DNA from 2 places in the Liquorilactobacillus hordei DSM 19519 genome. Region 2 is predicted to be linked to the other one. Evidence: a T-box and tRNA genes for the amino acid it is inferred to sense, from the RefSeq annotation. Region 2 holds a T-box; the other holds one or more tRNA genes.

Region 1 (14,869 bases), 130 kb from region 2:
ATTGCGTCATTATTTTCATCAATATCCTGAATTGTCTAACAATGAAGTCAATACTACAAAAAAAATCAAAGAAATTTTGACTGGTTGGGGAGTTTCGATTTTGCCAACTAGCTTAAATACAGGCCTTTTGGCAGAAATTAAAGGTAAGCAACCGGGGGCGGTAATTGCTTTAAGGGCAGATATTGATGCTTTGCCAGTGCAAGAAAAAACAAATTTAACTTTTAAGTCACTTAATTCAGGTGTGATGCACGCTTGTGGACATGATTTGCATTTAACTAGTTTATTAGGAGCAATAAAGTATTTCAAAGATAATCAGGAGCAAATCAAGGGAACAATTCAATTTTTGTTTCAACCAGCTGAAGAAGCTGGAGGTGGAGCAGAACAAGTTATTGAAAAAAAAGTGCTTAAAGATGTAAAGGCCATTTTAGGTTTTCATAATAATCCTAATTTACCAGTTGGGACCATTGCCTTGCAGTCTGGTCCGATGATGGCAGGTTGCTATAAATTTGAGGTTACAATAAAGGGTCAAGGGTCACACGGAGCAAAACCAGAAAAGGGGCGTGATCCGATAATTGCTTCAACTGAAATAGTCGGTGCTTTACAGACGATTGTAAGTAGAAATGTTAATCCGCAAGATGCAGTAGTTGTAAGCGTCACTAACATTAACGCAGGTAGTGTTTGGAATGTTATCCCCAGTGAAGCTTATTTTCAAGGAACTGTGCGACTTTTTGATGAAAAAAATGCCGAATTGGTGAAGCAAAGACTTTTTGAATTAATAGAAGGAATTGCTAAAGCATATGGACAGTCAGTTGAAATAGATTGGAGTGAACGGGCACTTCCAATAAATAACGATTCAGATTTGACACAAATTGTAATTAATAGTCTGTCAAATACAGTTCACAAGCCCCTTTTATCGATGGCAGGAGAAGATTTTGCCACTTATCAAAAGAAGATTCCTGGAGTCTTTGCTTTTATTGGTTCTAATGGTTCACCAGATGCAGCAGATTGGCATGAACCAAATTTTGTTGGACTTGATGAGGCTTTGAAGACGGGAGTCAATTATTTTATTGAAGGTGCACAAGGATTGTTAGAATATCTGAGTGAGAAGGTGAATTGAGGTTGGAAAATGAACTTCTTTCATTACTGGATAAGAATTTACTGGAAGTTGAACCATCGCTAATTAGAAAATTTGATGATGAGATTAGTAAGATACCCGGTATAGTAAAACTTACGTTGGGCGAACCATATTTCAATACTCCTGATCATATAAAAATGGCAGGAATAAAAGCAATCATTGATAATCAGACACATTATGCTCCAAATCGTGGAATAGCTGAACTTAGGGAAGCAATAAGTGAATATTTGCAGTGCCATTATGCAGTGTCATATAATCCAGAGAATCAAATCATAGTCACTAATGGTGCTACAGAAGCGATTAGTACAGCTATGAACTCTTTTTTGGGGCAAGGGGATGTGGTTTTGTGCCCTTCACCAGCTTTTGGATTGTATAGGAATTTAGCAAAGATAAATGGAGCTAAGTATATAGAAATTGACACAGAAAATGATAACTATAAATTAACTCCAGAAAAGTTAAAAAGCTACTTAAATAAATATCAAGCATCAGTTAAGATACTGGTTTTAAACTACCCTAATAATCCAACAGGGGTGAGTTATTCTGAAATTGAAATAAAAGAACTTGCAGATGTCTTGAAAAAATACTCGATTTTTGTTTTGAGTGACGAAATTTATAGTGAACTTGTTTACCAGAAAAAACATGTATCAATTGCATATTATTTACCAGAGCAAACATTGCTAGTCAATGGAGTATCTAAGTCCTATGCCATGACTGGCTGGCGTGTAGGTTATCTATGCGGGCCCAGGAAAATAATTACAAATCTAATAAAGCTTCATCAGGCTAACGTTGCAACGATTGGAACTATAAACATGATTGCTGCCACGGAAGGATTAATTAATGGTGAAAACGATATAAAAAAAATGCGTGCGGAATATGAAAAAAAGCAAGAATTTGTTTGTGAATGTCTCAAGAAAATCGGCTATTCTTTTATACCGGCTGACGGAGCATTTTATGTTTATGTCAAATTACCACATGATTTTCAGGGATCTAGCATTGATTACGCAAGAGTACTTGCAAAAAAAGCGCATGTTGCAGTTATTCCTGGAGCAGCATTTGCGAAGGAAGATCAAAAATATTTTCGTATTAGTTACGCTACTTCGGATGATAACCTGACGAGTGCGATGAAACGATTAGAAAAATTTATGAAAGATGGGTAAAAATAAGTTGACAAAAATAATTGCTTATCATGTTCGACAAGATGAAGAACCATTTATTTTACAATGGAGCAAGAAAAATGAAGTTGAGGTTAAAAGTGTTCCATTCGAACTCCACCCTGACACTGTAGAGTATGCAAAGGGATATGATGGAATTATTTTTAAACAACGTAGTAAATTAGACACAGATGCCTCGATTTATCAAACTTTAAAAAATTATGGAATCCGACAGTTATCTTGTCGTTCTGCGGGGATAGATACAATTGATCTTCATGCCGCTGCATTAAATGGCATCAAGGTGACTAATGTTCCTTCGTATTCTCCGCATGCAGTTGCAGAATTGGTTTTGATGCAAGCTATGCAATTGATTAGACATTATCCAGAATTTAAGGAACGTTTAGACAATAATGATTATGTTGTTGACGGATTGCGATCACGCGAACTTTCAGAATATGTTATAGGTATTATTGGGGTTGGCAGAATTGGGAGTACGGTTGCAAAAATATTCCATAGTTTAGGTGCAACAGTTCTGGGGAATGACCCTGTAAAAAATTTAGAGTTAGAACAAGCTGGAATTTTGACGTATGTTGAAAAAAACGAAATTTATCGAAAAGCGGATATTGTAACTTCGCATGTTTATTTGAGTAGGCAAAATATTCATTTGATCGATCAAGATGCTTTCTCCAAAATGAAATCAACTGCTTTTTTGATAAATGATTCTCGTGGGTCGGTTGTGAACACCGCTGATTTAATAACTGCTTTAGAGAAGAAACAGATTGCAGGGGCAGCTTTAGATGTTGTTGAAGAAGAAACCAAGATTTTTAATTTTAAATTTGATACTCAAACTCCAGTAGCTAACTACAATCGACTTAAGGAATTGACAAATGTGATTCTGACGCCACATATTGCCTTTTATACAGATATTGCAGTTGAACGAATGGTAAAACAGGCTCTAGATGATGCATTAACCATTATTCAAGGAAAGCACAGTTCACACGAAATAAGTTTCAAGGGAGAATAAGGATGGTTGAATTCAGAAAAATGACGATCAATGATTATGAACAGGTATTTGCTTTATGGGAGAGAACACCTGGAATGAATCTTCAGTCATTGAATAACACACGGGTAGGAATTAAGAGTGTAATTGATCGTAATTCCAATTTTTGTTTTGTTGCTGAAGAACAAGGAATAATAATTGCAACGATTTTAGGGGCAACCGATGGTAGAAAAGGTTATTTTTATCATGTTGCAGTTGCTGAAAATTATCAACGGCAACAAATTGGCAAAAAACTAATTCTAAGAGTTTTAGAAGAATTTAAGCTGAATAATATAGAAAAAGTTGGTTTGTTCACAGTCAAGGATAATATTGAAGGACAGAAGTTCTGGAAGCATTTAGGTTTTAAAGAACGTTCTGATATCAAATATATGGATTTGGATTTATAGTTATAGCAGGGGTCGTACAAAAAATTAAACTTTGATTCAATTTCGCTAATTATTCCGTATAAACATGTCCCATAAGTTAAAACTTGAGTACTAACTTCGAAAAAAGAAGAAATAATCTAAATTAAAAAAATATCTTCCATATTAAACTTTATGTTTAACGTGGAGGATATTTTTATTAGTTTTTTTAGGAAATTTAAAGGAACGTTCTTATTAATGTCTTTTTTTGAGAGCTCCTATTACTGCTGGAATCAGTGAAACAACGATGATTCCAATAACTACTAGTGAGAAATGTTCTTTAACAAACGGAATATTCCCGAAGAAGTATCCAGATCCGCAGCATAAGACCATCCATGCTGTTGCTCCTAATATGTTATAGCGGAAAAATTTGTTGTAAGGCATATGACTACTACCAGCAACAAAAGGAGACATTGTTCTAATGATTGGCATGAAACGAGCTAATGAAATTGCAACACCACCATGTTTCTCAAAAAACGCGCGCGTGTGCTCAAGGTTTTCTTCTTTAATAAATCTCCCTAGAAAAGAATTCTTATTTATGGAATTGCCTATTTTGTGTCCAATGAAGAAATTAAGTGAGTCTCCAAGAATAGGTGCTATCCAAAACAGCAAGACAAATATCCAGATATTTAGATGATAGGTAGAATTAGCTGCAAGAGCACATGCCGCGAAAAGCAGCGAATCACCAGGTAAGAATGGTAGTATTACGGCACCTGTCTCAACAAAGATTATTGTGAATAAAATAAGATAGGTCCAGTTGCCAAAGGTATTAACAATTGTTATAAGATGGGTATCAATGTGTAAAATAAAATCAATTAAAAAACTCATAAGTTACTCCTTGCTATTTATTAGTTTAGTTCTGGAAAGTTTTTAATAAGCTGCGTACTATGAGCAGCTTGTCGAATATCGGGATGAATTTTATTCATTGCACTGTTAACGGCAATAGGTGCTTCACCAAAACCGGTTGCAATTAGATTAACTCGTCCAGGATATTCAATTGTATCACCGATAGCATAAATTCCAGGGATGGATGTCTCCATATCGGTTTTTACTTTAATTAGATTGTGGTCAGTCTCAATATTCCAAGACTTCAGAGTTTTATTATTAGAAACAAAACCATAATTTACTAGAAGAAAGTCAGCAAGTAACTCTTTTTTCTCATCAGTTTTGACTTTCTTAATAGTAATTTTGATTTTATCGTCAGCAGAATCTAAAGCGCTGATTAGATAGGGTGTTTCGAAATTTGTATTTGATTTTCTTAAGTGCTCAATACTACTTTCAAGCGCTCTAAACTTATCTCTTCGGTGAATTATGCTAACAGACTTAGCAATGGTTTGTATTTCAAGTGCCCAATCTACTGCTGAATCACCACCTCCAGCAATAACAACGTCCTTACCTCGAAATTCTTGAAGATCTTTTACAAAATACCGCAGTTGTTTATTTTCATATTTTTCCGCATTTTCAACAGCTAATCTTCGTGGCTGAAAGGCACCCACCCCTGTTGCGATAATGATTGTGCGTGAATAAGTTTTTTTCTTTGTAGTAGTAATTGAAAAGCCTAAATCAGTTTTAGTAATATTTTGAACAGTTTCATTAAAAAAAATATCAGGTTTAAATTGATTATTTTGGTCTAGGAGATTGCTAATTAACTGATCTCCCTTAATAACACTGAATCCAGGAATATCGTATAACTTTTTTGCTGGAAACAATGCACTTACTTGCCCTCCAAGTTGATCTAAACTCTCGATTAATTGTATTTTAGCTTGCCGCATGCGAGCATATGTTGCTGCAAAAATTCCGATAGGACCACCGCCAATGATGGTAATATCATAGTAATTTTCGTTTTCCATTGTAATGCTCCTTTCAATTATGTACACTAAGATACATTAGCATAATTAGTTTGCAAAATAAATTAAATTGGAAAATATTTAATATTTCGATAAAATGAATTATGTAAAAAAAGGAGGAATTAGGAATGTTTCCACAATTAGAAGAAAATAAGACAAATCCAAAGGTTACAATGAAGACTAATCATGGTGAGATTGTAATTGAACTTTTTCCAGAAAAAGCTCCCAAAACAGTTGAAAATTTTCTCAAGCTTGCACAAAAAGGTTATTATGAAGGTGTTATTTTTCACCGAGTAATAGAAGATTTTATGATTCAAGGAGGAGATCCTACAGGTACAGGAATGGGCGGTCAAAGTATTTGGGATAAGTCTTTTGAAGATGAATTTTCGAATGAACTTTTCAATTTAAGAGGAGCATTGTCAATGGCAAATGCTGGCCCTAATACTAATGGAAGCCAGTTTTTCATTGTTCAAAATAAGAACTTACCTAATCAAATGATTGAGCAGATGCAACAAGCTGGATATCCTTCTGAGATAGTGGAAGAGTATCAAAAAGGCGGAACCCCATGGTTGGATCATCATCATACTGTTTTTGGACAAGTACGGTCGGGACTGGATGTAGTTGATGAAATTGCCAATGTTGCAAGTGTCCAAGATAAACCTGTTGAAGATGTAATAATTAACAAGATTATTACTGAATAGTTTTTTTATAAGAGGTGACAGTAATGGAATATAAAATTGGATCAATTGTTGAGGGCAAGATAACGGGAATACAGGCATATGGGGCCTTTGTTGCGCTTGATACTCATACGCAAGGCTTGATACACATTTCAGAATGTCATCATGGTTTTATTTCGGATATTCATCGTTATCTAAAAGTTAATCAAACTGTTAAGGCAATGATTATTGATATTGATGAATATACTAGGAAAATAAGCTTATCAATAAGATGCATAAAGGAACCACCTGTCAATATAACTGATGAGCATATTAGATGTGAGCACAAACATTACTGGACAAATTATAAAGTTAATGAAGGGTTTAAACCAATAGAACTTCGGTTAAATGGCTGGATTAACGATGGATTGCACGATATAGAAAATGAATTGAAAAAAAAATAAAATAATACTTGACGATTAATGAATAAATTGATATTATATTTCTTGTTGGTCATCAGTAATTGTTGTGAGATCGGAAATAGTTACTGGTTTTCAAAAATGGATGTTATTGGATATTTATTCATTTTTTTACTTTTTACAACAAAAAGTTGTTGACAAACATCTGATAATCAAGTATCATAAAATAGTTACGTTAAGCAATTATGTAGACCTTTGAAAACTGAACAAAGTTTCGACAAATCAAATGTGTAGGGTCTCTTGTTTAGTACAAGAGCAAACATTTGCGAAGTCAATTCGCTAGTAAACAAGTAATTAAAGAGTCACAAACTTTTAAAATGAGAGTTTGATCCTGGCTCAGGACGAACGCTGGCGGCGTGCCTAATACATGCAAGTCGAACGCAAAACTTTCACCGAATGCTTGCATTCACGAAAGTTTTGAGTGGCGAACGGGTGAGTAACACGTGGGTAACCTGCCCAGAAGAGGGGGATAACACTTGGAAACAGGTGCTAATACCGCATAATAACAAAAACCGCATGGTTTTTGTTTGAAAGATGGTTTTGCTATCACTTCTGGATGGACCCGCGGCGTATTAGCTAGTTGGTAAGGTAAAGGCTTACCAAGGCAATGATACGTAGCCGAACTGAGAGGTTGATCGGCCACATTGGGACTGAGACACGGCCCAAACTCCTACGGGAGGCAGCAGTAGGGAATCTTCCACAATGGACGAAAGTCTGATGGAGCAACGCCGCGTGAGTGAAGAAGGTTTTCGGATCGTAAAACTCTGTTGTTAGAGAAGAACGCGTGTGAGAGTAACTGCTCATGCAGTGACGGTATCTAACCAGAAAGCCACGGCTAACTACGTGCCAGCAGCCGCGGTAATACGTAGGTGGCAAGCGTTGTCCGGATTTATTGGGCGTAAAGGGAACGCAGGCGGTTTTTTAAGTCTGATGTGAAAGCCTTCGGCTTAACCGAAGTCATGCATTGGAAACTGAAAGACTTGAGTGCAGAAGAGGAGAGTGGAACTCCATGTGTAGCGGTGAAATGCGTAGATATATGGAAGAACACCAGTGGCGAAAGCGGCTCTCTGGTCTGTAACTGACGCTGAGGTTCGAAAGTGTGGGTAGCAAACAGGATTAGATACCCTGGTAGTCCACACCGTAAACGATGAATGCTAAGTGTTGGAGGGTTTCCGCCCTTCGGTGCTGCAGCTAACGCATTAAGCATTCCGCCTGGGGAGTACGACCGCAAGGTTGAAACTCAAAGGAATTGACGGGGGCCCGCACAAGCGGTGGAGCATGTGGTTTAATTCGAAGCAACGCGAAGAACCTTACCAGGTCTTGACATCTTCTGACAACCTAAGAGATTAGGTGTTCCCTTCGGGGACAGAATGACAGGTGGTGCATGGTTGTCGTCAGCTCGTGTCGTGAGATGTTGGGTTAAGTCCCGCAACGAGCGCAACCCTTATTACTAGTTGCCAGCATTTAGTTGGGCACTCTAGTGAGACTGCCGGTGACAAACCGGAGGAAGGTGGGGATGACGTCAAATCATCATGCCCCTTATGACCTGGGCTACACACGTGCTACAATGGACGGTACAACGAGTCGCGAAACCGCGAGGTTTAGCTAATCTCTTAAAGCCGTTCTCAGTTCGGATTGTAGGCTGCAACTCGCCTACATGAAGTCGGAATCGCTAGTAATCGCGGATCAGCATGCCGCGGTGAATACGTTCCCGGGCCTTGTACACACCGCCCGTCACACCATGAGAGTTTGTAACACCCAAAGCCGGTGAGGTAACCATTTATGGAGCCAGCCGTCTAAGGTGGGACAGATGATTGGGGTGAAGTCGTAACAAGGTAGCCGTAGGAGAACCTGCGGCTGGATCACCTCCTTTCTAAGGATATAACGGAAACCTACACACGATTGTTGAAACTTTGTTTAGTTTTGAGAGGTCTACTCTCAATTTGTTCTTTGAAAACTAGATAATATTTTTCTAAAATAATTAACAAACCGAGAACACCGCGTTTTAAAGAGTTTAAAACAAGAAAAATCTTGAACGCTAAACTCATAACCGCTTTACCGTAGGTAAAGATAGGTTAAGTTATTAAGGGCGCATGGTGAATGCCTTGGCACTAGGAGCCGATGAAGGACGGGACTAACTCCGATATGCTCCGGGGAGCTGTAAGTAAGCTATGATCCGGAGATTTCCGAATGGGGAAACCCAATAGTTTTTATCGACTATTACTACTGGTTGAATACATAGACCAGTTAGAGGAAGACGCAGGGAACTGAAACATCTAAGTACCTGCAGGAAGAGAAAGAAAAATCGATTCCCTAAGTAGCGGCGAGCGAACGGGGAACAGCCCAAACCAAGAAGCTTGCTTTTTGGGGTTGTAGGACTGAATATTTGAGTTACCAAAGAATGTTATAATCGAATGATTTGGGAAGATCAGCGAAAAAAGGTGAAAGCCCTGTAGATGAAATGACATTCTCTCAATTCAGTATCCTGAGTACGGCGGAACACGTGAAATTCCGTCGGAATCCGGGAGGACCATCTCCCAAGGCTAAATACTCCCTAGTGACCGATAGTGAACCAGTACCGTGAGGGAAAGGTGAAAAGCACCCCGGAAGGGGAGTGAAATAGTTCCTGAAACCATGTGCCTACAAGTAGTTAGAGCCCGTTAATGGGTGATAGCGTGCCTTTTGTAGAATGAACCGGCGAGTTACGTTTGCATGCAAGGTTAAGTCGGAAATGACGGAGCCGTAGCGAAAGCGAGTCTGAATAGGGCGTATCAGTATGTAGACGTAGACCCGAAACCAAGTGACCTACCCATGTCCAGGTTGAAGGTGCGGTAAAACGCACTGGAGGACCGAACTCATGTATGTTGAAAAATGCTGAGATGAGGTGTGGGTAGCGGAGAAATTCCAAACGAACTTGGAGATAGCTGGTTCTCTCCGAAATAGCTTTAGGGCTAGCCTCGGAAAGAAAGGATCGTGGAGGTAGAGCACTGTTTGGACTAGGGGCCCATCTAGGGTTACTGAATTCAGATAAACTCCGAATGCCATCGATCTATATCCGGGAGTCAGACTGCGAGTGATAAGATCCGTAGTCGAAAGGGAAACAGCCCAGACCACCAATTAAGGTCCCTAAATATATGTTAAGTGGAAAAGGATGTGGAGTTGCATAGACAACTAGGATGTTGGCTCAGAAGCAGCCACCATTTAAAGAGTGCGTAATAGCTCACTAGTCGAGTGACCCTGCGCCGAAAATGTACCGGGGCTAAACATATTACCGAAATTGTGGATGCAACCGTAAGGTTGCGTGGTAGGAGAGCGTTCTAAGGGCGAAGAAGCTAGACCGGAAGGACTGGTGGAGCGCTTAGAAGTGAGAATGCCGGTATGAGTAGCGAAAGACAGGTGAGAATCCTGTCCACCGAATGACTAAGGTTTCCTGGGGAAGGCTCGTCCTCCCAGGGTTAGTCGGGACCTAAGCTGAGGCCGAGAGGCGTAGGCGATGGATAACAGGTAGAGATTCCTGTACTAGTTATTATTGTTTGAACGATGGAGGGACGCAGGAGGCTAAGTATGCACACTGATGGATATGTGTGTCCAAGCAACGAGTTTGTAAGTGAGTCAAATGCTTACTTATAAGGACGAGTTGTGATGGGAAGCGAAATTATAGTAGCGAAGATACTGATGTCACACTGCCGAGAAAAGCTTCTAGTTAGATAATAACTACCCGTACCGCAAACCGACACAGGTAGTCGAGGAGAGAATCCTAAGGTGAGCGAGAGAACTCTCGTTAAGGAACTCGGCAAAATGACCCCGTAACTTCGGGAGAAGGGGTGCTGAACGCAAGTTCAGCCGCAGTGAATAGGCCCAAACGACTGTTTATCAAAAACACAGGTTTCTGCAAAATCGTAAGATGACGTATAGGGGCTGACGCCTGCCCGGTGCTGGAAGGTTAAGAGGATGGGTTAGCTTCGGCGAAGCTCAGAATTGAAGCCCCAGTAAACGGCGGCCGTAACTATAACGGTCCTAAGGTAGCGAAATTCCTTGTCGGGTAAGTTCCGACCCGCACGAAAGGCGTAACGATTTGGGCACTGTCTCAACGAGAGACTCGGTGAAATTATATTACCCGTGAAGATGCGGGTTACCCGCGACAGGACGGAAAGACCCCATGGAGCTTTACTGTAGCTTGATATTGGGTGTTTGTACAACTTGTACAGGATAGGTAGGAGCCATAGAAATCGGGACGCTAGTCTCGATGGAGGCATTGGTGGGATACTACCCTCGTTGTATGAACACTCTAACCCTCACCAATAAACGTGGTGGGAGACAGTGTCAGGTGGGCAGTTTGACTGGGGCGGTCGCCTCCTAAAAGGTAACGGAGGCGCCCAAAGGTTCCCTCAGAATGGTTGGAAATCATTCGCAGAGTGTAAAGGCACAAGGGAGCTTGACTGCGAGACCTACAAGTCGAGCAGGGACGAAAGTCGGGCTTAGTGATCCGGTGGTTCCGCATGGAAGGGCCATCGCTCAACGGATAAAAGCTACCCTGGGGATAACAGGCTTATCTCCCCCAAGAGTCCACATCGACGGGGAGGTTTGGCACCTCGATGTCGGCTCATCGCATCCTGGGGCTGTAGTCGGTCCCAAGGGTTGGGCTGTTCGCCCATTAAAGCGGTACGCGAGCTGGGTTCAGAACGTCGTGAGACAGTTCGGTCCCTATCCGTCGCGGGCGTAGGAAATTTGAGAGGATCTGTCCTTAGTACGAGAGGACCGGGATGGACACACCGCTGGTGTACCAGTTGTTCCGCCAGGAGCATCGCTGGGTAGCTATGTGTGGATGAGATAAACGCTGAAAGCATCTAAGTGCGAAACTCACCTCGAGATAAGATTTCCCATTCCTTCGGGAAGTAAGACCCCTGAGAGAAGATCAGGTAGATAGGTTGGAAGTGGAAGTACAGTGATGTATGGAGCGGACCAAAACTAATCGGTCGAGGACTTAACCAAAGAAAGAAATGCGGACGGTAGTTGATTAAGGAAGAGAAATATTAGCTAGTTTTGAGAGAACAAAGTTTTCTCAAGTAAAAGAGTGCGGTGATGATGGCAAGAAGGATACACCTGTTCCCATGTCGAACACAGAAGTTAAGCTTCTTAGCGCCGATAGTAGTTGGGGGATCGCCCCCTGCGAGGATAGGTCGTTGCCGTGCAAATATGGAGGATTAGCTCAGTTGGGAGAGCGTCTGCCTTACAAGCAGAGGGTCACAGGTTCGAGCCCTGTATCCTCCATCTTGAGTCGTTAGCTCAGTCGGTAGAGCATCTGACTTTTAATCAGAGGGTCGACAGTTCGAGCCTGTCACGACTCATAATGTTAATTTAATTGTTGACATTATGACCAAAAAATGGTAATATAATATGGTCGTTGTAACATGAAAATGTTTAGTTTGCCGACTTAGCTCAGTTGGTAGAGCATCTGATTTGTAATCAGAGGGTCGGGCGTTCGAATCGTCTAGTCGGCACCATTTTTATGCGGAAGTAGTTCAGTGGTAGAACATCACCTTGCCAAGGTGGGGGTCGCGGGTTCGAATCCCGTCTTCCGCTTGTCATAGTTCTTGCCGGGGTGGCGGAACTGGCAGACGCACAGGACTTAAAATCCTGCGGTAAGTGATTACCGTACCGGTTCGATTCCGGTCCTCGGCATTAAGTTTTATTATTATGCACCCATAGCGCAATTGGATAGAGTGTCTGACTACGAATCAGAAGGTTGTAGGTTCGACTCCTACTGGGTGCATTAATCGGGAAGTAGCTCAGCTTGGTAGAGCACCTGGTTTGGGACCAGGGGGTCGCAGGTTCGAATCCTGTCTTCCCGATAAGATAGATATTTTGTTTGTCTTAATCGCGGCGTAGCTCAGCTGGCTAGAGCGTCCGGTTCATACCCGGGAGGTCAGGGGTTCGATCCCCTTCACCGCGATATGCATTTTTATAGAACTTGGACCTTTAGCTCAGTTGGTTAGAGCAGACGGCTCATAACCGTCCGGTCGTAGGTTCGAGTCCTACAAGGTCCATTGTGCTAAAGTGTTTGTATATTGGATTTTTGTTTTTATTATGGAGGATTACCCAAGTCTGGCTGAAGGGAACGGTCTTGAAAACCGTCAGGTGGGTAAAACCACGCAAGAGTTCGAATCTCTTATCCTCCTTTTTTAATATCGCGGGATGGAGCAGTCTGGTAGCTCGTCGGGCTCATAACCCGAAGGTCGTAGGTTCAAATCCTGCTCCCGCAATTGGTCCTATAGTGTAGGGGTCTATCACGCCTGCCTGTCACGCAGGAGATCGTCGGTTCAAATCCGTCTAGGACCGTGATACAATTATTATTAAATAGAATAGTTTATGGCTCGGTAGCTCAGTTGGTAGAGCAATGGATTGAAGCTCCATGTGTCGGCAGTTCGATTCTGTCCCGCGCCATAAGATTTATGCGGGTGTAGTTTAGTGGTAAAACCACAGCCTTCCAAGCTGTTGTCGCGAGTTCGATTCTCGTCACCCGCTTATTATATTTTCATGGAGAAGTACTCAAGTGGCTGAAGAGGCGCCCCTGCTAAGGGTGTAGGTCGCGAAAGCGGCGCGAGGGTTCAAATCCCTCCTTCTCCGTTTTTTTGACCCGTTGGTCAAGTGGTTAAGACACCGCCCTTTCACGGCGGTATCATGGGTTCAAATCCCGTACGGGTCATTTTAATATCGCGGGATGGAGCAGTCTGGTAGCTCGTCGGGCTCATAACCCGAAGGTCGTAGGTTCAAATCCTGCTCCCGCAATTGGTCCTATGGTGTAGGGGTTTATCACGCCTGCCTGTCACGCAGGAGATCGTCGGTTCGAATCCGTCTAGGACCGTGAATAATATTTATTAATGTAGAAGTCTTCTCTAAAGAGAAGGCTTTTTTTGATGATGGTTGAAAGAAAATAGCCATTAAAATAATAATTGTGATAGAATGATAAATGTTACAGCATATTCCCGAAAGGATTCAGTAATGTGAAGCTGCCTTGTAACCAAAAATATTGTAATGGGGGAATTATTGTGTCAGAAAGACATTTGTTTACTTCAGAATCAGTTTCAGAAGGCCATCCTGATAAGATAGCCGATCAAATAAGTGATGCTATTTTAGATGCTTTGCTTGAAAAGGATCCAAATTCGCGTGTTGCCTGCGAAACGACAGTTACAACAGGCTTGGTAGTAGTTGTAGGAGAGGTATCAACAACAGCTTATATTGATATTCAAAAAGTTGTTCGTGAAACTATCAAGAAAATTGGATACACTGGTGGTAAGTATGGCTTTGATGGTGATAATTGTGCAGTTATGACTGCTATTGATGAACAGTCACCTGATATCGCACAAGGAGTCGATGCATCATTGGAAACAAGGAATGGTGATGTTGACCCATTAGATCAAATTGGAGCAGGTGATCAAGGCATGATGTTTGGTTATGCCATTGATGAAACACCAGAACTAATGCCACTTCCTATTTCACTAAGTCATCGCCTAATGCGAAAAATTGCAGAAATTCGTAAAGATAGAATTTTGGATTATTTGGGCCCTGATGCAAAAGCACAAGTCACAGTGGAATACGATGAAGAAAATGTGCCTGTCAGAGTTGATACCGTTGTCGTTTCAACTCAGCATACTGACAATGTAAGTCTAGAAACTATTAGAACAGATGTAATTGAAAAAGTAATAAAAACTGTTATTCCAAGTGAATTACTTGATGATGAAACAAAATATTTTGTTAATCCTACTGGACGTTTTGTGATTGGTGGACCACAAGGTGATGCAGGTTTGACTGGGCGTAAGATTATCGTAGACACATATGGTGGTTATGCTCATCATGGTGGTGGTGCTTTTTCTGGTAAAGACGCTACTAAGGTTGATCGATCCGCTAGTTATGCGGCACGTTATATTGCTAAGAACATTGTAGCTGCTAAGATAGCTTCACAGGTTGAAGTTCAGTTAGCTTATGCTATTGGTGTCGCTCAACCAGTTTCAGTTTCTGTAAATACTTATGGAACTTCAAAGGTAGAAGATAGTTTGCTTGTTAAGGCGATTAGAGATGTTTTTGATTTGCGTCCTGCGGGTATTATTGAAATGTTGGATTTAAAGCGACCAATTTATGA
Region 2 (14,869 bases):
ATCTCCACCCTTTAATAATGATGGAATTTTAACTTCTTCAGAACGATATAAGAATCCTAAAAACTTTGGCCCATTAAGCTTGTGTGCTGAAGTTGATAGCAAATCAATTTTATCTGCCTGGACATCAATATCAATTAGTCCATATGCTTGAACTGCATCCGTGTGAAACCAAGCATTAGTTGGCTCTACTAATTCACCAATTTCATGAATTGGCAGATGACTGCCAACTTCATTATTTCCAGTCATAATAGATACTAAAATCGTATCTGGTCTGAGTGCGTCTTTCAAGTCATTCAGGTCGATTAAACCACGTTGATCTACTGGCAAATACGTAATTTCAAAACCTAGTGTTTCAAGGTACTCCATTGACTTCAAAACAGCCTCATGCTCGATTGCCGTCGTAATTAAGTGTTTTCCTTCTGATTTTCTAGCCAAAGCAGTTTCAATAATTGCAGTATTGTCACTTTCCGTACCACCACTTGTAAAAACAATCTCATCATCTTTTTTCGCATTAATCGACTGAGCAATCACATGTCTGCTGTTATCCAAAATAGCTCGTGCTTGTCGGCCGTGGAAATGTGTACTAGACGCATTCCCAAAAACATTACTCATTGCCTCGGTCATGGTCTCAATAACCGGCTTAACCATAGGCGTTGTTGCTGCGTTATCTAAATAAATGTGTCTCACTTTTATCGCTCCTATTTTGCTAAAACATTTAAAATCATCTGTGCGGACTTCTTACCTGCCTCAATGATAAATTCATCAAATGAAACTCCTGCTTCCTCATCCCCAGTATCTGACATTGCGCGCACAATTACAAATGGCACTTTAAACTGTGCTGCGACTTGCGCAATTGCTGCCCCTTCCATTTCACAACATAAAACATCAGGATAAATGGCTTTAATTGTATTTATTTTCTCAGAAGATGCAACAAACTGATCACCAGTCACTATCAAACCTGTTTCAACATGTTGCTGATTTTGTTCCGCAGCCTTCTTCAATGTCTCAATAAGTTGTAAATCAGCTTCAAATTTTTGTGGTTGCTGTGGTAACTGACCTGGAAGGTAACCAAAGACAGTCGCATCGACATCATGGTAAGCAGCAGCTGTCGACAAAACAACATCGCCAACATGTAACCCTTCTCCGATTCCACCTGCCGAGCCCGAATTTATAACAGCTTCAACTTCAAATTGTGCAATTAGTAATCCAGTCGTCATTCCAGCTTGAACTTTACCAATTCCAGATTGTACAAGCACAACCTCATTGTTATTAATTTTTCCTTCAAAAAAAGTAATCCCAGCTATCTCAGTTTGTCTTGCTTTCTTTAATTCTGTTTTCAGGGCCTTTATTTCCTCGTCCATTGCACACAAAATTCCATATTTCATTTTTTATTTACCATTCCTTTTAATTAAAAATTTACAAAAATCATAAAACAATAAACACAAATAATCGCCACAAACAAACCTGCAATTATCCAATTTAATTTTTTTATTAGCTTTCGTTTTTTTTCAGCTGCAATTTCATTTTTTTCATTTTGACGTTGTTGTGTTCGGCTGGGACTCTCTTCTTGTGTATCCTTTTCAGTATACCTAGCTCTTTTATTGTTCTCTTCTACTTCCTGTTGCTGGGAATGACGCCCAACATTACCGAAAACTTTATCTTTTAATCTCAAATTAACTTCTCCTTAATTCAAGCAGCTCCCATTTCCAGACAGCCATAATTGTCTTACTATCACAAATTAGGCCTGCATCAATCTGCTTTTTTGCCTCCGTCAGTGTCAATTCAACTGTATTTAGAAATTCATCTGCATCTTGTGGTAACTCTTTTGATACAGGCTGCAGATTATGAGCAAAATACATTAACATCCTTTCATCCGCAAAACCTGGTGACGTATAAAAATCCGCAATCAAATCCAGACTCTCAGGTTGTAGCCTAACTTCTTCATTAAGTTCACGAATTGCAGTCTTTTTGGGATTTTTTTCATTTGCTTCTATCTTACCCGCAGGAATCTCTAAGGTTATACGTTGCAGTGGTTCACGCCATTGTTTGACAAATATCATTTTATCATCATCTGTTACACACATAATAGCTACCGCACCATGATGTCTTACAATTTCTCTCTTTGCTTTTTCACCATTTGGTAGCCTAACTTCTTCTTCTTCAACCCTGATGATTTTACCTTGGTATATTTTTTTAGTACTGATTAACTCTTCTTCATACTTCATTTTACAAACTCCCTACAAAATCTTCATATGCACTTTGCTCTGCTGTCGCAATCCATTTGGCATCAGTAAAATCACCCGTAAGTGCCTTTTCTTGTTCCAATTCAACTTCTGCAACAAATGTCGCATTTCCAATTAAGGACATCCAGTATGACTTGTTCTCTCTTTGATGAACTTTTGTATTAACCATTCCACCTGGATTATGCACCGCTATTAAATCTTCTAAATTTGTGTGTCTTGCATAAAGTAACGAATAAATTAAAGACGAGGCTGACATTGCCGTTCCACAGGCATTTGTGAAACCCACACCTCTCTCAAAGGTCCTAACAAAAATATTGTTGTTTGCAAGAACTTCAACAAAACTGACATTAACGCCATCAGGAAAAATTGGATTTTTTCCGTTGTTCAAATAAGTCGCAATTCTTCCTAATTCAGGACCAATCAGTTCTTCATGATTGACAAAAGTAATCATATGCGGGTTAGGTACAGCCACTGCCGAAAACTTCAAAGTTTTGGATAATTCAGGGACTACTTCGTCAAATAATTTTGTTTTGCCATCAATATGCATTTTTAAATCATTAGCAGCAAAACTAACTGGTGATATTTCTGCATCAAATGCTACTACATTTGGTGCAAAGTCCTTTGCTTTTTTCACCTCAAGGTCAGCATACATTGTCTCAATCTTAAAATCTGTTAAATTATTTTGTTCACTCAAATATCTTGCAACTGTCCGAATTCCATTCCCACACATACTAGCTTCACTACCATCAGCGTTAATAACACGCATTTTACCGACCACAGAATCATCATGTCCTTTTGTAACATACAATATTCCATCAGATCCACCATGCAATCCATTTCTTCGATCACATACATGTCTAGCCAATTGCTTTAACTCTTCTTCAGATAAACTCTTATCTAATTGTTTCTCATCTAAAATAAAAAAATCATTTCCCGAACCGTGAACTTTAATCATCTTCATCAGAGTGACCCCCTATTAGTCTAACAATATCTTACAACTATAATAGCAGAATTTATTCCATTTAGTTCCTTATCCTGTCATTATTCAAACTTTATTTATTTTTTAAATCTTACTTTTCCGTAAACAAATAATTTCACCAAAAAAAAACCAGATCAAATTTTCTTTCAATCTAGTTCTTTATTAGTCAGGAGATGAGTCAAAAGTTAAATCTTGATCCCATCTTCTTCTATTTATTCTGCATAAGCATGTTCCATAAGCCAAAATTATCCGGCTAATTTCTCATCACCCTTAGCAAAGTACTCGCAATGTTCAATGTTCATAGCTTTGAATTAGCACTCAAATTTTTCGACTTATATCACTTTTTCAAAAACAACTTGTTCTCTCTGTGTTACACTTCTTATTCTTCTAATCCAACAGATGCTGCTTCTGGATAATCCGCCTTGACGATTGCTGCACAATTTACACAAAGTGTTGGAAAATCCTTATCTACCCCAACATCTTCTTTAATCATCCGGCAACGTGGACAAACAACCCCTTTAGCATGTCCAACAGCAATTGCTAATTCATCAGTATATTTCTCTGCCTCTGTTGGCGCATTTTCCAATGGCTTAACTTCCAAAGCGGAAACAATCAATGCTTGACGGACGTCAATATGAAGTTTTTCCAATAACTGCACAACATTATCTGAAGCATACAACACAATCCGTGCTTCAAATGACTTACCAATTAACTTCTCATTACGTGCTTTTTCTAATGCTTTGAATACTTCTGAACGAATTTCCATAAATTCTGCGAAGTTCTTACTTGTTTCAAGCTCATTATTATAATGGTTTACTGAAGGCATTTCAGATAACTGTACAAATTCCTCAGGTTCTTTCAAGTATTCCCAGATTTCTTCAGTTGTATGTGGTAAGACAGGAGTTAAAAGTTTAGTCAAACGGACGGCTACATCATACAAAACAGTTTGCATTGAACGACGTTTGTGACTATTTTCTCCCTCAATATAAACAACATCTTTTGCAATATCCAGATAAAAGGCTGAAAGATCAACGGTAACAAAATTAATTAGTTTCTTGTAAATATCCATAAAGTTATAGGTCGCATATGCATCCAAAACATCTTTGGTAAACTTATTAATTCTGATTTCCATATATTGATCTAAAGCTTCCATTTCATCGAATGTAACTGTATTTTCAGCTGGATCAAAATCAGTTGTATTAGCAAGCAAGAAACGGACAGTGTTTCTAATTTTACGATATGATTCAGAAATCTGTTTAAAACTATCCATTGAAACACGTACATCAGCAGATGTATCCACACTTAAAACCCATAAACGAATAATTTCGGCACCCATTTGTTTAATTACCTTTTCAGGAACAATCGTGTTACCGAGAGATTTACTCATCTTGCGTCCTTCACCATCAAGCGTAAACCCTTGTGAAAGAACTTGTTTATATGGTGCTTTACCTGATACAGCAACACTTGTGATCAAACTAGAATTAAACCAACCACGGTATTGATCTGAACCTTCAAGATACATGTCACTTGGATAATTTAAGTTTTCACGGGCTGCCAAAACGCCCTGATGTGAAGATCCTGAATCAAACCAAACATCCATAATATCAGTTTCTTTGGTAAATGTACCATTTGGTGAATGCTCACTTGTAAATCCTTCAGGTAGTAATTCTTTTGCTTCTTTTTGGAACCAAATGTTAGAACCATTCTTTTCAAATAAATCTGCCACATGCTCAACTGTTTCTTTAGTGATAATTGCTTCCCCATCTTCACCATAGAAAATTGGCAATGGAACACCCCAGACACGTTGTCTTGAAATTACCCAATCACCACGATCACGAATCATATTATGCAGACGTTTTTGTCCCCAATCAGGGAAGAACTTAACGTCATCAATTGCGCTCAGAATTTCAGAACGAATTTTATCTACTGAGGCAAACCACTGTGGCGTAGCTCTAAAGATAATTGGCTTTTTAGTACGCCAATCAAATGGATAACTATGTTCAAGTGGCATGTACTTGAGAAGAAGATTGGCAGCCTTTAATTTATCCAATGAAATTTGATTAGCATCTTCATAAAAGACACCCTCAAAATCACTGCCCGCCTCTGCTGTTAAATACCCTTTGTCATCAACAGGCACAAGAATATCAAGATCATATTGCATACCAACGTTAAAATCATCTTCACCAAAGCCTGGTGCCGTGTGAACAAGCCCTGTACCTGAATCTAATGTTACAAAATCACCAATCATTGTAACTAATTTACGATCTGGATAGAAAGGATGTTCTGTTAATACATACTCTAGATCTGAACCCTTGACAGTTTTTACTATCTCATATTTTTCCCAGCCAAAACGTTCCGCATTAACTTCAACAAGTTCCGTGGCAATCACAAATTTACGTTGCTCACCTTCTGGCTGTACAACTGAATAATCGAAATCCTTATCAACTGTAATTCCTTCAGAACCAGGAATTGTCCATGGTGTTGTTGTCCAGACAACCATATATGTATCTTCATCCAAAACACCTTTACCATCAACAACATGTTCACCATAAAAAGCAGAAGGCGATGTCACATCATGATACTCAACTTCTGCCTCTGCCAAAGCAGATTCAGATGACCATGACCAAAATACTGGTTTCTTACCTTTATAAATTAACCCGCGTTCCGCCATTTTACCAAAGACTCGAACTTCTTGTGCTTCAAATGTTGGATCAAGTGTAACATATGGATTATCCCATTCTCCGGCAACTCCAAGCCTCTTAAAGTCCTTACGCTGTTTATCTACCTGTTCTAATGCATATTTTCGACATTCTTCACGAAACTCAGCAATAGACAATGCTTTACGATCAACCCCAGCCTTTTTTAATTGCTGCTCAATTGGTAGACCATGAGTATCCCATCCTGGAACATAAGGTGAGCGAAAACCCATCATTGATTTAGAACGTACAATAAAATCTTTTGAAATTTTATTCATTGCATGTCCCATATGAATATTTCCATTTGCATATGGAGGACCATCATGTAACACAAAGGAAGGTTTACCTTCATTTAATTTTTGTCTTTTTTCATAAACCTTATTTTCTTCCCAAACATTTTGTCGCTCTAATTCACGAACTGGCAAATTTCCTCGCATTGGAAACTTAGTTTTACCTAAATTTAATGTTTCTTTGATTCTCATTACCATCTCTCCTTACCAAATATTATTTTAAACAAAAAAAAGACCTCATCCCAAGGGACGAAAATCTTTCGCGGTACCACCCAATTTAGAAAAATATAAATTATTTTTCTCTCTCAAATAGCTAATTAACGATTGCCAACCGGATAAACTTACTACTAAGTTCAGTCTATCTGCAAAAAGATGATAAACATCAAAGAATTGAATGTCAAACTTTCACCACACATTGACTCGCTATCTCAGGAACTTCGATGTTCGTATTCTTTTTATTACTTAAGGTTTTCGGAAGATGAATTCTCATCGAAATGCTGACCTTCGTCATCTTCAGGAAAAATAACCACAGCCTTTTTCTCACTAACTGTTTCTTCAACCTTATCATCTTCAACCTCAATATTTGAAAATGATTGTACTTCTTTAGCAGCAGCTTTGTCAAGTTCAGAATCTCTCCTGATTGCTTCTTGAATCTCTTCATAACTACTTGTATCACCTTGACGTAAAATTTCGTCCCACTCGCTGCCTTTAACAACTTCGAGTTGTGACTCCATCATAACTTGCAACTTTTGTCTGAAAATTCGTGCTTGTTTTTTCAAATCATCAGTCTCAAATATTAACCTTTTAGCTTTTTGCGAAGCATCTTCAACAATTCTTCTCGCCTTCTCATTTGCTTCATCAACAATATCCTTAGCTTGTTTTTGAGCTTCATGATTAATAATTTCAGCTTCACGTTGAGAATTTGCCTTAACTTTGTCAGCTGCTTCTTGTGCCACAATAATCGACTGATTAAGAGAATCCTTTAAATCATTAAAATACTTCAGTTTCTCTTCGTTTTGCTTTAGTCCATCAGCTAATTTTTCATTTTCTTTAAGATTCAGTTCATAATCTTTAATGATTTGATCCAGAAAATCATTTACCTCATCTTGATCGTAACCACGCAATTTAACACGAAACTCTTTGTTATGAATATCTAATGGGGTCAAAGTCATATCCCCAACACCTCCATGTATGTATTATTTTTTTAAAACATCCGTTTTCACTCGTATCTTTCCTTTTTTTGAAACACCTTGAAGCTCATTTAATCTAAATCTTCCATAGCCTCGCACAGAAACAATATCATGCTCAGCAACTTCTACATCAGGTTTTTCAATATTCATCCAATTAAGAACCACTTTACCTGATCCCAATAGATCCTTAACGTGCTTCCTAGATAGATTATAAACCCCCGCAATCAGAGTATCCAATCTTAACGAACTAACTGTTAGTTGATAATTTTGCCACCCATCAATTGGTGCTATAATTTCAGCTTTATCTACCTCTTCAAGATGAACTTTTACCTTCCCAATACTTTCAACTTGAAGCTTTAAGAAATTAACCATATTAGTGGCCGTAACAAATTGCCACCGTTCACTGTCAGTGACAATATCACCAATTAAGCTACGCCTAATTCCAATATTAGTTAGCGCTCCTAAAACTTGACTATGCTTTAAAGTTGCAAACTTAGTCGGATATTTTACCAAAATGAGTGAAAATTCAAAATCAGCATCATTAGGTTCATAGTATCTTGGATAAAAAAGAGCTCTACGCCTCTCTGCCTTATGAAATAGACCAGATGTTTTCATTCTTAAATCAGGTTCAGTGTTCAAGAGTGTTTGTGCAATGTAAACTTCGCGCGGATTTAGAAAATCTGTTAATATTGGTCGATATTCGGTTGCTGCTTGTGTCATTAAACTACTGAGTTCATCAATAATTGGTGATTCTTCACTTCTAAAATGTTGATATATTGTTTGCTTATCCATAGCTACATAATCACACTAAAATTGTTAAAAAACCAAAAGCCAAACTAAATACAAAATTAAAACCACTCTGAATAAAGCGCAGGGCAATCAATGCAACGATTGGAGCAAAACTTATTCCACCAATTAGGGGTACAAATCTATCAAAAAAGGATAAATATGGTTCACATATTCTGCCCAAAATCTCAGATAATTTTGAACCTTGAGCCATTGGGAACCAGCTCATTAATACATAAACTATAATTGCAAATGAGTAAAGTTCAAAAAGGCGATTAACAATTGTTAAAATCATATATATACATAACTCCTTGAATTAATTGAAATCCGAATCTGTAAATTCTGTTGTAACATTTCCTTCAACAACAAAACCAGCCGGTGTGCAAAGAAAAATTTGATCACCAATTCTTTGAATCTCACCATTGATTGCAAAAATGGTACCCGTCAAGAAATCAACAATCCGTTTGGACTGCTGTTCCTCCATACGTTGAAAATTCACAACAGCAGCCTGATCACTCAGTAACCGAGTGGCTATAGCTTTGACATCAGAATAAACTCTTGGTTCAAAAAGTGCAATTTTCTTTTCAGACATTGCTCGCCTCTTTCCATCAAGTGAAACTACTTTTTTATTAGTATCAACTTGCGGACTTTCCTGATCCTCATATTGATAGTTTTCATCATCAAACTGATCTTCAGATATTCCAAAAAATTTGCCAAATTTTGCTCCTAAGGCCATCCCTATCACCTCCTAATCCCAACAGTACTGTTTTTATTTACGACGATGACGGAAAAACGGAGGTGTATTTAAACCATCCTCATCGTTATCATCTTTTTCCTTTTCTGTATCCATCTTGAATATATCAAATTTTTTCTTTTCAACATTTCTAAACTCATCAGTTTTTACATCGTCAACTGGTCGTTCCTCAGTAGTTTCACGACGTAAATCCCAATCTTTTAACGGGTCATTATTCTCAGTTTCTCTTACCGTTTCAACATTATCATTTTTTCTAAGATTGTTATAATTATCTTGAGTAAGTCTAGTAGATCTTTTATTGTCCAAATTTTTCTTATCAATTCCAGTTGCAATAACAGTTACAACTACAGTGTCTTCAAGATCTTCGTTAATTGACGTACCAAAAATAATATTGACATCGCTCGTTGCAGCTTGAGCAACAATATCTGAGGCATCTTGTGCTTCAAAAAGACTCAAATCAGGTCCACCAGTAATATTAAGCAATACCTGTTCAGCTCCATCAATCGAAACTTCCAACAAAGGTGAAGAAATTGCCTTCTTTGTTGCGTCAGCAGTTCTATTTTCACCATTTGCTGAACCAATTCCCATTAAAGCAGAACCTTGATTTTCCATAACCGTTTTTACATCAGCAAAATCCAAATTAACATATCCAGGAGAAGTAATTAAATCTGAGATTCCTTGAACACCTTGTCTTAAAACATTATCGGCTTCTTTAAAAGCCTCCATCATTGGTGTCTTCTTATCTACAATCTCAAGTAACCTGTTATTTGCAATAATTACTAACGTATCAACATGTTCTTTCATTTGAGCGACGCCTTCTGCCGCAAAACGAGCACGTTTTGGCCCTTCAAAACTAAAAGGTCTTGTGACCACGCCGACTGTCAAAGCGCCTTGTTCTTTAGCGACTTTGGCAATAATAGGAGCAGCACCGGTTCCTGTTCCACCACCCATTCCAGCAGTAACAAAAATCATATCTGCTCCTTTAAGTGCTTCAGCCAAAGCTTCTTCACTCTCTTGAGCTGCCTTATCACCGACTTCAGGATTTGAACCTGCCCCTAATCCTCGAGTTAATTTTGGCCCAAGTTGAATTTTTGTTTCAGCTTTTGAGCTAGCTAGGGCTTGTACATCTGTATTAGCAACAATAAATTCAACACCTTTTACATCATCAGCAATCATGCGATTTACAGCATTCCCGCCAGCACCACCAACACCAATAACTTTGATTGTTGCTCCTTTGTTTTCATTTGCATCCAGTGAAAATTCCATTGCATTCCCTCCAAATTATTTTCAGTCAAAAAAGGTATTGAAAAAGTTCTTAATTCCCTCAAAAGAACTGTTCTTTTTTACTTTTTGCTTTTTCTGTTCCGTATTTTTGTTATAATCTACCTGCTGTTCATGTGTATCATCTTCAACATTATCCTCGATTACTGAAATATCACCTTCCAGTGAGGCCTTCACAACTTTTTCAATCTCACTTTGCTTAGTCATATATGCTACCAAGCCGATTGACTGTGTGAACGAGGGATGTCTCAACCCCATTTGTTGTGGAATAAATAATTTAATATTTGTCTCAAAAATATCTTCTGCTAACTCTTTAATACCGGGGAGAGCAGAAACACCACCTGTAATAATAATCCCCCCAGGAAGTTGCAATGCGTCAATCTCTTCTAAAACAGTTTTTAATTTCGTGAATATTTGTGTCAAACGCGCTTCAATAATTTCACTTAGATATTCACCACTAATTTGCACCGTATCAGCCTTTCCAACCACTTCTACAGGAAAAACGTCATCTTTAGATGCTAGATAACTAGCAGCGTATCCAAAATTACGCTTAATTTTTTCAGCATTCTCGAGTGAAGTATTTAGAACAACGGAAATATCTTTAGTAACAAATTTTCCGCCTTCTTGATCAACATATGTATATTTTAACTTATGATCATGTACGACAGCTGCTGTTGTCTGACCGCCGCCTAAATCAATTAAAACCGCTCCAAAATCCTGTTCCCCATCACTAAGCGCTTGTGTTGCAAGTGCTAGGGGTGCAACAATCGTATCTTTCACTACAAGACCTGCACGTTCAACACACTTAACTGTATTATGCAGAACAGTCCTGGGACCAGTATACAAGACACCATTCATTTCAAGACGTACACCAACCATTCCACGCGGATCTTTAATACCATCAAACCCATCAACTGTAAATTCGTTGGGAATAACATCAATAATATCTCGTTCTGGTGGTAATTTCTGTACAAGCGCTGCCTTTGTCACATGATAAACATCAGTACTATCAATTTCTTTTGACTTTCCACTGCCATCACCAACCGCTATCATTCCATTACATGGAACAATTTCTAAAAAATTAGCTGGGATGCCTACTGTTACTTCCGAAATTTGAATATTTGCTTTTTGCTCTGCCTGATCAACGGCAGCCTTAATTGCATCAACAGCTCTGTCGATATCAACAATGACTCCGCGGCTCAATCCATCGGAGCGCTCACTTCCTACCCCAATAATATTAAGCTGTCCCTTGACAAATTCCGCTACGATTACTTTAATCGAAGTAGTCCCAATATCAAGTCCAACATAAATTCCTGAATTATCCATTGGTTGAGCTCCCTTCTAAAAAATAAATTAAAAAAACATTACTAATTTTTTATTCAAACTAACAACTAGAATTTTACCACAACACGTGGCATTTATACACTTTTCAAGAATTTTTATTGTACAAATTATTAAATTTTTATTTTAATTCTGTTGAATAGGCGCCAACTTCAAAATCTATTCTAATTTTACCAGAAGCCTTAGCTTTAATCTGTGAATAATATTGCATTTTTCTTGCAAAAGTAGATAAAGTTGCAATAATTTCATTGCCATCATTCATATAAACCTTAATTCGTTCGGGATTAACAGAATCCGGCGTTGCATGAATCTCTGAAATACCCGTTAATACACTTGATGACAGTTTGTTCATTTGCTTTGCTAATAACTTAGTTTCAGTAGAATTCTTGAAATTTGAAAAGACAGGCAAGTTCCCCTCGGGTGATGTATGCTTTACTGTTGATACATTGCCTGCACTATTCAAAGCATAGTAATTATCACTTTTTAACAAGTATCCCACAATCGTTTCCTTAGAAATCCGTATATTAACCGTTCTGTTACTCAAAATGAACCGTGCATTTCTAACCTCACTAATATTTTTTTTAATCAAGTTAGATGACTCTTTTTTTCTCAGATATACCTGCATCATATAATCATTTGTTCTAATACCACTAACATTCTTAATTGCTTCTTGGGTGACTTGATCTACGCCTGTAACTTTTATCTCTTTAACCTTACTAATTGGCAAGATAAAATAAAGTGAAATCAGAGTGATACATCCAAAAAATAATAAATTAATTAGCATTCTTCTACGCAGAAATAAGTTTCTTTGTTTCGATAGTTTGGGTAGTTTATTACCCATTCTATTTTTAGCAAGTTTATTTTTTTTCAGAATTTTTTTATGCCTTTTTTTTTGAGCTTGTTCCCATGGTGTGAGAGGTTGGTTACTATTTTTTTCTCTACCAAAAAAATTACTGAATTTAAATTTCATACCAACCTCAATCACTTTCTAATTATTTATTAATTAACTCTGTCAAAACCTTTTCAATGCGTTTGGAAGAATCTGGAATACCTGCCTTCTTAGCTTCTTTTGCAATTTTACTTCTTCTTTCATCATCTTTCATCAGTTTATTGACTTCAGCTGATAGTGTTTTACCACTTAATGAATCTTCTTTAATCATAATTGCTGCATCTATATCAGCTAGACTACGAGCATTATAAGTCTGATGATCATGTGTCACATTAGGACTTGGAATCAATATTGAAGGAATTCCTAGGACCGTTATTTCAGCTAAACTTGTTGCACCAGAGCGACCAACAATTAAATCAATTTCAGGTAAGATTGCTGGCATATCTTGAATATACGGCTTAATTACAATATTTTTTAATTCTTTTTCTCCAAGTTCATTTTTTATTTTCTCATAATAAATACTACCTGTCACAAATAATACCTGGAATTCATCTGTGTTAAACAAAGAGAATGCTTCTATTGTTGCTTCATTAATTCGTCTTGCGCCTCTTGATCCGCCAAATACCAAAACCGTCTTTTTGTTCTCTGATAAACCTAACTCTGCCAATCTCCCTGTTGGTTTAATATTAGCTACTTGTTGGGCTCTGGGATTTCCGGTAAAAACAACTTTTTGGCTGGGAAATTCCTTCCTAGCTGCCTCAAAACATATACCAATTTTATCCACAAAATGACTTAAGAATTTATTTGTAACTCCTGCAATGCTATTTTGTTCATGAATAAATGTTGGAATATGCATCTGTGACGCAGCGTAAACAACAGCACCGCAAACATATCCACCTGTGCCAACTACAACATCAGGTTTGAATTCTTTGATTATTTTTTTTGCCTCATGAACACTTTTTAGAAATAAATAAATAGTCTTAAAATTTTGCAATGACAAGGAACGCTTAAATCCCTGAATCTCAATTGTTTTAAAATCAATTCCCGCATTTGGAACAATTTTACTTTCAAGTCCCCTATTTGTTCCAACATACAAAAAAGTACTGCTATCATCATCTTTTTTTAAAGTATCAATTAATGCCAGTGCTGGGTAGATATGTCCACCTGTACCACCGCCAGATATTAGCAAACGCAATATACTACATCTCCAATTCTTTTTTTAAATCTTCGACTGCTTCAATAAACAGGTCTCCACGAACTTCGAAAGTTGGATACTGATCCCAGCTTGCACAAGCTGGCGATAGTAAAACTACATCATTTTCCTCGCTTATCTCATATGCAATCGGAACTGCTGTCTTAACATTTTCAGTTTTTATTATTTGTTTTACTCCTGCCTGCTTAGCTGCTTGTGCTACTAGGTCGCCAGTTTCACCAAATACAATTATTCCTCTAAGGTTCTTAAAATATGGAATTAATCGCTCAAACGTAAAACCACGATCAAGTCCACCAGCTAATAACACTACCGGATTATTAAAACCAGCTAACGCTTTTTCTGTTGCCTCCATATTAGTTGCCTTTGAATCATTGTAGAATTTACGCTTTTTAACTGTAGTAACATATTGTGTACGATGTCTAACACCTGAGAAGGTTTTTAAAACCTCCACAATATTTTTACTTTCTTGACCCAATAGTTTTACAACCGAAATTGCTGCCAAAGCATTTTCCACGTTATGTTCCCCAGGAATTTTAATTTCAGAAGCAAGCATAATTTTTTCTTCTCTAAAATAAAGCCAGCCATCTTTTTCATAAGCACCTGCTGTACTATTTCCTTTTCGGGAAAAAGGAACAATTGTTGCCTTTGATTGTTCACTTAGTTTGCGCCATTCTTCTGAATCCCAATTAACCACAAAATAATCTTCTTTTGTCTGATTCTTTGTAATATTCATCTTTGCTTTAATGTAATTTTCACGCGTGCCATGATAATCTGTATGGGCCTCATAAATATTAGTTAATACTGCTATATGTGGGCGTAGTTTTGTCGTGCCCATCAATTGAAAACTCGACAATTCAGTAACCATCACATCATCTTTAGTCGCCTCTTGTGCAACTAAAGATGCAGGTATACCAATATTACCTGCAACATATGCCTCACCATTTTGTCTTCCTTGATTAAGCATTAATGAAATAAGTGTGGTAGTTGTTGTTTTACCATTTGTTCCTGTTACACCAATCATCTGCGCATCTAAAATTTCATATGCTAATTCAGGTTCAGTGATAATTGTTAGTCCGCGTCTTAGCGCCTCAGCAATTAATACATTGCTATAAGGAATTCCAGGATTCTTAACAAGCAAATCTGTTTCGTCTAAGAGTGAAAGCGGATGCCCTCCTGTCACTACCTTGATTCCTTCAGCATGTAACTT

What was found. The T-box of region 2 lies ahead of ileS (isoleucine--tRNA ligase). A T-box ahead of a tRNA ligase gene usually reads a tRNA of that ligase, here a tRNA-Ile.
Region 1: it encodes a tRNA-Ile, which carries the amino acid that the T-box ahead of ileS (isoleucine--tRNA ligase) is inferred to sense. The anticodon was not compared.

What each region holds. Positions count from the first base shown of each region.
Region 1 is NZ_CP049303.1:1,842,014-1,856,882, reverse strand. Features, by position in the region: gene G6O70_RS10320 (amidohydrolase) at 1-1,117, shown strand, start outside; gene G6O70_RS10315 (aminotransferase class I/II-fold pyridoxal phosphate-dependent enzyme) at 1,120-2,292, shown strand; gene G6O70_RS10310 (NAD(P)-dependent oxidoreductase) at 2,300-3,310, shown strand; gene G6O70_RS10305 (GNAT family N-acetyltransferase) at 3,313-3,732, shown strand; gene G6O70_RS10300 (VTT domain-containing protein) at 3,943-4,575, opposite strand; gene G6O70_RS10295 (NAD(P)/FAD-dependent oxidoreductase) at 4,596-5,597, opposite strand; gene G6O70_RS10290 (peptidylprolyl isomerase) at 5,723-6,295, shown strand; gene G6O70_RS10285 (CvfD/Ygs/GSP13 family RNA-binding post-transcriptional regulator) at 6,319-6,714, shown strand; rRNA gene G6O70_RS10280 (16S ribosomal RNA) at 7,043-8,602, shown strand; rRNA gene G6O70_RS10275 (23S ribosomal RNA) at 8,803-11,721, shown strand; rRNA gene rrf (5S ribosomal RNA) at 11,805-11,921, shown strand; tRNA gene G6O70_RS10265 (tRNA-Val) at 11,928-12,000, shown strand; tRNA gene G6O70_RS10260 (tRNA-Lys) at 12,005-12,077, shown strand; tRNA gene G6O70_RS10255 (tRNA-Thr) at 12,158-12,233, shown strand; tRNA gene G6O70_RS10250 (tRNA-Gly) at 12,241-12,312, shown strand; tRNA gene G6O70_RS10245 (tRNA-Leu) at 12,326-12,411, shown strand; tRNA gene G6O70_RS10240 (tRNA-Arg) at 12,429-12,502, shown strand; tRNA gene G6O70_RS10235 (tRNA-Pro) at 12,508-12,581, shown strand; tRNA gene G6O70_RS10230 (tRNA-Met) at 12,609-12,682, shown strand; tRNA gene G6O70_RS10225 (tRNA-Ile) at 12,703-12,776, shown strand; tRNA gene G6O70_RS10220 (tRNA-Ser) at 12,819-12,908, shown strand; tRNA gene G6O70_RS10215 (tRNA-Met) at 12,919-12,992, shown strand; tRNA gene G6O70_RS10210 (tRNA-Asp) at 12,995-13,068, shown strand; tRNA gene G6O70_RS10205 (tRNA-Phe) at 13,101-13,173, shown strand; tRNA gene G6O70_RS10200 (tRNA-Gly) at 13,184-13,254, shown strand; tRNA gene G6O70_RS10195 (tRNA-Ser) at 13,269-13,356, shown strand; tRNA gene G6O70_RS10190 (tRNA-Glu) at 13,364-13,435, shown strand; tRNA gene G6O70_RS10185 (tRNA-Met) at 13,445-13,518, shown strand; tRNA gene G6O70_RS10180 (tRNA-Asp) at 13,521-13,594, shown strand; SMK box riboswitch at 13,698-13,781, shown strand; gene metK (methionine adenosyltransferase) at 13,779-14,869, shown strand, end outside.
Region 2 is NZ_CP049303.1:1,712,942-1,727,810, forward strand. Features, by position in the region: gene G6O70_RS09500 (cysteine desulfurase family protein) at 1-687, opposite strand, end outside; gene G6O70_RS09505 (5'-methylthioadenosine/adenosylhomocysteine nucleosidase) at 699-1,385, opposite strand; gene G6O70_RS09510 (hypothetical protein) at 1,409-1,672, opposite strand; gene G6O70_RS09515 (NUDIX hydrolase) at 1,674-2,225, opposite strand; gene dapF (diaminopimelate epimerase) at 2,227-3,204, opposite strand; gene ileS (isoleucine--tRNA ligase) at 3,602-6,400, opposite strand; T-box leader at 6,451-6,676, opposite strand; gene G6O70_RS09530 (DivIVA domain-containing protein) at 6,667-7,380, opposite strand; gene G6O70_RS09535 (YlmH family RNA-binding protein) at 7,405-8,190, opposite strand; gene G6O70_RS09540 (YggT family protein) at 8,201-8,479, opposite strand; gene G6O70_RS09545 (cell division protein SepF) at 8,501-8,920, opposite strand; gene ftsZ (cell division protein FtsZ) at 8,954-10,204, opposite strand; gene ftsA (cell division protein FtsA) at 10,226-11,545, opposite strand; gene G6O70_RS09560 (cell division protein FtsQ/DivIB) at 11,682-12,530, opposite strand; gene murG (undecaprenyldiphospho-muramoylpentapeptide beta-N-acetylglucosaminyltransferase) at 12,553-13,644, opposite strand; gene murD (UDP-N-acetylmuramoyl-L-alanine--D-glutamate ligase) at 13,649-14,869, opposite strand, start outside.